One region of the Otoolea muris genome, then DNA from elsewhere that is predicted to be linked to it. Evidence: predicted binding sites of a transcription regulator. Region 1 holds the regulator's gene; the other holds the start of a gene.
The links. Region 1 encodes HrcA, which represses chaperone genes, less so after heat shock. Its sites were predicted from a motif close to TGTTAGCACTCNNNNNNNNNGAGTGCTAACA; they were not measured.
Positions count from the first base shown of each region.

Region 2: NFS31_RS00375 (Hsp20/alpha crystallin family protein) is a predicted target of HrcA. The motif match lies at 1,530-1,560, and genes of this name have one in related genera.

Region 1 is NZ_CALPCY010000021.1:63,687-67,106, forward strand. It holds gene NFS31_RS13880 (3D domain-containing protein) at 79-864, opposite strand; gene hrcA (heat-inducible transcriptional repressor HrcA) at 1,188-2,225, shown strand; gene grpE (nucleotide exchange factor GrpE) at 2,246-2,935, shown strand; gene dnaK (molecular chaperone DnaK) at 2,996-3,420, shown strand, end outside.
Region 2 is NZ_CALPCY010000001.1:74,909-78,328, reverse strand. It holds gene pglZ (BREX-1 system phosphatase PglZ type A) at 1-1,451, shown strand, start outside; gene NFS31_RS00375 (Hsp20/alpha crystallin family protein) at 1,687-2,118, shown strand; gene NFS31_RS00370 (SIR2 family NAD-dependent protein deacylase) at 2,468-3,208, shown strand.

The DNA.
Region 1 (3,420 bases):
TGCACAGACCTGCGCATGGGAATATGCGCACAGGCCGCGCGGCGGGCAGAAGGAAGTTCCCCCGCCTGATTGTATCCGTTATTCCACTGCATACACCTCGACAGACTGAACCCCGTAGGCCAGGGCCTCTTCGTGGGTCGGAAAATAGATGTCAAGGCGGTTGCCGACGATCGTGGAGCCGATATCTTCTACGGTATAGACCACATCGCCGATCATCAGTTTGGTTCCAAGAGGATATTTCGTGATATCAGCCGAGATCGTATGGTTCGCTTGCGGAACGGTTCCGGAATAGGTGAGAGCCGTCCCATTCGGACAGCACTGCGTGCATGTGCAGTACGCAGTCGTCTCGAAAATCCCCAGGAGAGCGCCGCGCTTTGCCGTATCGTCAGCTTTTCCCTTGGAGCCCGGCCCGGCATCCCCGGCCGGCCCCGAACCAGCGGCGACAACAGTGACAGCAGCTTCCTTTTTCGTATATCGGAAAGAACCGTATAAGCGCACTCTGCCCTCGTCGGTTTCAGCATAGGCTTCAATTATAAAGGATTGCCCTTTGAGCTTGTCCCAGTCAACCTGATAGGAGAATGCATGTTTTCCATTCGCAGCAGAATTTGTTAAGTCAGTACGGTATTGGTCTGCAGTCACTTTTACAAGTTCTTGCGGTTCCTTACTTCCGTCTGTGTATACACAGAGGACGACAGGAACGCTCTTGTCAGGATGCTCCGCATCGACCGCCCATCCGCTGATAACCGACTCCCCTGCTTCCGACAGCGCCCCGTCCACAGAGGCAAAGGAGGAGAAGGCGGCAACCAGTACAAAACAGACAGCCAGAATAACCGCGGATAATCCATGGCTTACTCTTGCTTTCATGATGTTCCTCACAATCCGTTAATTAATAGATACATTACTATTATATTACAAAACTGTTAAATGTCAAGTAAAAGAGGGAAAATGAGGAGATTTTGGGCTGCCTTTACAAATTAAAATCAGCAAAATCCGCAAAAATCAAAAAAACAGGTTGACAAACGCACGGCCAAGTAATATAGTATCAATTGTAGATGTTAGCACTCCACATGAATGAGTGCTAACAAAAGCAAAGCACCCGGCATTCCCCCGTTCAGCGTCTTCTGTCAGAGCTGAACAGGCCAGCGCGCAGCAGGAAGGCCGGCGAAGGAAGAAAGGATGTGCGGCGCATGGGGCTGGACGGGAGAAAGATACGGATACTGAAGGCCATTATCCAGACTTACCTCGAGACGGGCGAGCCGGTTGGTTCCAGGACCATATCAAAATACTCGGATTTGCAGCTCAGCTCGGCGACGATCCGGAATGAGATGTCGGATCTGGAGGAGATGGGGTACATCATGCAGCCTCATACCTCGGCGGGGCGGATTCCGTCTGACAAGGGATACCGCTTCTATGTGGATCAGCTCATTCAGGAGAAGGAGCATGAAGTGGCGCAGACGCGCGACATGGTGATCCAGCGCGTGGACCGGGTGGAGCTTCTTTTAAAACAGCTCGCAAGGCTCCTGGCGGTGAATACCAATTACGCCACGCTGATCAGCGGTCCGCAGTACCGCCGGACGAAGCTGAAATTCATCCAGCTTTCCAGGGTGGAGGCGGGAAAGCTTTTGATTGTGACGGTCCTGGAAGGGAACATCATCAAAAATTCCATTGCCCGCCTGGACGCGGAGCTTACGGACGAGGATATCCTGAATCTGAATATCCTCTTAAACAACAGCCTGATCGGCCTGACGATAGAGCAGATCAACCTGGATGTGATCAGCCGGATGAAGGAGCAGGCAGGCCCGAGGTGCGAGGTGGTGGATCTGGTCCTGAATGAGGTGGCGGAGGCCATCCGGGCCAACGAGGAGGATCTGCAGATTTATACCGAGGGCGCGACGAATATTTTTAAATATCCGGAACTGAGCGACGGAGAGCGGGCCAGCCAGCTACTGGGCACGCTGGAGCAGAAGGAAATTTTAAAGGAGCTTTTGTCAAATGACGCGGATCCGGAGAAGAAGAACGGAATTCAGGTTTATATTGGAAATGAGACGCCGGTGCAGTCCATGAAGGACTGCAGCGTGGTAACCGCCAATTATGAACTGGGCGGGGGCCTGCGGGGCACGATCGGGATCATAGGCCCCAAGCGGATGGATTATGACAAGGTGGTATCAACCCTTCGGTCGCTAATGAGCCAACTGGAGGATACATTTAATCAGGAAGAAAGGTGATTTGCAAAGTGAGCGAAGAGATGAAGGATAGAGAGACAAACGCAGGCGGGCCGGAAGAGGCGCAGACGCGGCGCACGGAAGAAGAGCCGGGCAGAGAGAAGGCCTGCGGGACGCGGACAGAGGACGCGGAAAACGACGGACTGGAAAAGGAGCAAACGGCGGCAAAAGGAGCTGAAGGCGCAGACGCGCAGGGCTGTCAGGAGGACGATCCGGAAGCGGATTCGCAGGGCGGCCCGGAGACAGGAAAGAAAAAAGGATTTTTTTCCAAAAAGAAGGATAAAAAGGACGAACAGATCGAGGAGCTGACGGATCGCTTAAAGCGCTCCATGGCGGAGTTTGACAATTACCGTAAGAGGACAGAGAAGGAAAAATCCGCGATGTACGAGATCGGCGCCAAGGATATCATCGAGAAGCTGCTCCCGGTGGTCGATAATTTCGAGCGCGGGCTGGCGGCCGTTCCGGAGGGGGAGAAGACGGTCTTCGCTGACGGAATGGATATGATTTACCGCCAGCTCATGAAGATGCTGGAGGATGCCGGCGTAAAGCCTATCGAGGCGGCCGGCCAGCCCTTTGACCCCAATTTCCACAACGCGGTGATGCATGTGGAGGATGAGAGCCTGGGGGAGAACATCATTGCAGAGGAGTTTCAGAAAGGTTACCTCTACCGCGACAGCGTGATACGGCACAGTATGGTAAAGGTGGCCAATTAACATAATTATTTTATATAACACGATTATCACGAATGTTTCAGATCCAGGAGGAAAAAGACGATGAGTAAGATTATTGGTATTGATTTAGGTACGACAAACAGTTGTGTGGCAGTGATGGAAGGCGGCAAGCCGGTGGTGATCGCCAACACGGAGGGCGTGAGGACCACGCCGTCGATCGTGGCTTTCACAAAGACAGGAGAGAGGCTGGTCGGCGAGCCGGCGAAGCGCCAGGCGGTTACGAACGCGGAGAAGACCATTTCCTCGATCAAGAGGCATGTGGGAACGGATTATAAGGTCAGCATTGACGACAAGAAATATACGCCGCAGGAGATCTCGGCCATGATTCTGCAGAAGCTTAAGGCGGACGCAGAGAGCTACCTGGGCGAGAAGGTGACCGAGGCGGTTATCACGGTTCCGGCGTACTTTAACGACGCGCAGCGCCAGGCGACCAAGGACGCGGGCAAGATCGCGGGCCTGGATGTAAA
Region 2 (3,420 bases), on a different contig from region 1:
AGAGCCTGGAGACTTCCAATGCTCTGCTGGATGATTTGTTTAAGCGCGTTGCAGATAAGGTGGAAGGGCTTTATACCCACTGGTTCCTGGGCGAGCTGGGCAGCAACTGGTCGGATGTGTGCGCAGAGGAGCTGGCGGCCTGCGGCAAGGTTCTGGGAGTTCCCCAGCAGGAAGAATTTTACCGTTCCCGCGTTAAAACATTGGATACGAAAGTATTTGTGATTATCTCGGATGCGATGCGTTATGAAGTGGCGGCCGCTATGGCAGACCAGCTTCGCAGAGAGACGCAGAGTAAGGTTTCTGTCAGCAGCATGCAGAGCATCTTTCCCTCTATCACAAAGTTCGGCATGGCGGCATTACTGCCGCATAAAGAACTGACAGCAGAACTTCGGAACAATCTGCTGACGGTTCTGGCAGATGGCCGGCCTACGGCAAGCGGCTATCGGGATAAGATCCTGAAAATGGAAGATCCGGCGAGCGCAGCCTTAAAATACAACGATATGATTGCCATGAAGCGCGCCGAGCGAAGCGCGCTGGTAAAGGGGATGAATGTGGTCTATATCTACCACGATACCATTGATGAAGCGAGCCATACGTCTGACACGGCAGTTTTCGCCGCCTGCGATAAAGCAATTTCTGAATTGAAGAACCTTGTGCGCATTATTGTAAATGAATTTGGCGGCGCCAATATTTTAATTACGGCTGACCATGGATTCCTTTATACATACAGTCCGCTGACAGAGGATGACAAGGTTGGCAGAAATGAATTTTATGATGTGGATAAGGAAAATGCCGGCGCTCTGAAAAGAGAAAGCGCCAGACGATGCGTGGAATACGGCAGACGCTACGTAATCATGCAGAAAGGCGCGCAGCCAAACTATCTATTGCCGGTAAAGTTCCTGGATGGCAAAACAGAGTTCGCCGGGTTTGCGCCGAGAGAAAGCATCCGTATCAAGATGAACGGCGGCGGCATGAACTTTGTGCATGGCGGTATCAGCCTGCAGGAAATGGTGGTTCCGGTGATTGAGTATCACTATCTCCGCAATGATTCTATGGAATATAAGCGTAACAAGCAGAAGTATGATACAAAGCCTGTGACGGTTCATCTGCTGTCAGCAAGCCGCAAGATCAGCAATATGATTTTCTCCCTGAACTTTTATCAGAAGGATGCGGTGGGAGCAAACCGTGAAGCGGCTGCCTATCAGGTTTATTTTACGGATGAAAACGGCAGGCAGATCAGTGATGTTCAGAAGATTATTGCAGATAAGACCAGCGGCAACGGCGCAGAGCGTACGTTCCGCTGCCAGTTCAATCTGAAATCGCTGAAATACAGCAATACGGCTGCGTATTATCTGGTAATTGCAGATGAACAGGGACTGCAGGCGCCGCAGCGCGAGCTGTTCCAGATAGACATCGCCTTTGCGGCGGATGAGTTTGATTTCTTTAGGTAAAAATCGAAAGGGACGGAAAAACGGAGCAATTTACAGAGGGAGAAAGCAAATCAAGGTTTCACAAATTCTTCACAAAAAAATTAGCACTCACCGCTTGACAGTGCTAATAACATGTGTTATATTACATGTATAGCAAAGGAAAAGAAATGAAACCAGGGCGATTGCATCCAGGTTTTCATGAGCCCTTTGTTTCCCACAAAAATCAAAACCATTCAAAGAAAAGGAGAGATGATATATGTTAATGCCGAGTATTTTCAGAGAAAATTTATTAGACGACTTTTTTGGTTCCCCGTTCCGCACCCACAGCTATGAGACAAGCGTGAATGAGATGATGAAAACGGATGTGAAGGAAAACGGCCAGGGATATGAGATGATCATGAACCTTCCGGGAATTAAGAAGGAGGATGTGAAGGCGGAATTAAAGGACGGCTATCTGACCATCCAGGCGTCCTCCAATTCAGAGAAGAATGAGAAGGACAGCGAGGGGCGCTATATCCGCCGGGAGCGCTACAGCGGCTCGTGCAGCAGAAGTTTTTATATAGGAGAAGCCGTCAGGCAGGAGGATATTAAGGCCAGATTTGAGGATGGGACATTGAAGCTCCTGATCCCCAAAAAGGAGGAGAGGCCCGCGGCAGAGGAGAAGCGGTATATTGCCATCGAGGGCTGAGGCAGAGGCTTGCTGCCGCCGCGTAATCGTATGGTCTGCGCATCTGTTTGCGCAGACCTGTCTGAACGGTTACTATTCCGGTAACCGTTCAGACGGGGCATCTTCTTGCCCGTCTGCGCCGGACAAGAAGCATCGGATGTCCATCCGATGTGGAATCTGACAGAAATTTGGGCTTATAAGCAAGCTTAACGCCTAAATTCCCGCCGGATTCCCCGCCGTCTAACTGTTACCCGGAATATGCAATATATCCTGATAAAATTCCGGAAACACTTGTAACCCTATATTTTTTCTAGTATAATAATTAATGTAATGTATTGGAACATAAAAATATGGGAGGGAGCGTGTATGCATGGATAGGGATATCAGCCGTTTAAAAGACATTCTGAACAGGAGCAATTATACGGTTGCAGTGTGCGGTTCAGGCATGGCGGCAGAGAGTGGTTTTCTGGGGTTTAAGATGGCGGAGCGGGCCTATGAGATAGAGAGGGCCTATGGGGCGTCGCCGGAAGAGATTTTTACGGGCGGTTATTACAACACGCGGACGGTGCAGTTCTTTAATTTTTATAAAAAGGAGATGCTTGAGAAGGTTCCGGAGCCGGGAGCCGGAAGCCGTGTTCTGGCTGCGATGGAGAAGGCGGGGCGTCTGCAGTGCATCATTACGGCAAACGTCTTTGAGCAGGAGCAGAGAGCGGGCTGTGAAAATGTGATTAACCTGCACGGCAGCGTTTTTGCCAACCGCTGCCCGCATTGCGGCGAGAATTATGCGATGGAAGAGATAAGGGACGCCAAAGGCGTGCCGCATTGCAGGAAGTGCAACAGCGTGGTGCGCCCGCTGGTTTCATTATATGGAGAGATGATCGACAGCCGCGTAATGACGAGAACCACAGAGGAGATCGGAAGGGCGGATGTGCTGCTCCTCTTAGGGACCACGATGCAGTCTGAGGTATTTTCCAATTATATCCGCTATTTTAACGGAAAAGCTCTGGTGATTATCCACAAGGAAAGCCATTTCTCTGACAAGGGTGCGGATCTGGTGATTCTGGACGAGCCGGGCCGTGTGCTGGATCAGCTTGGATATACGAATGGATAACAGAGGATAAAAGGCTTGCTGTGTTCAGGCCCGTTGGGCGGCACAGTGACGAAAAGGGGCTGAATAGCTGTGATTCAGCCTTTTTTCTATAATGTACTCTCGGAATCTCGCTGTGCCTGATTTTGTGAGATGATTTTTTGTCAGATGTGCACAAATTTATGAGGCGTACGTGGAGCGTACGTTGATTAAATTTGGGTGCATCTGGCGGAAAA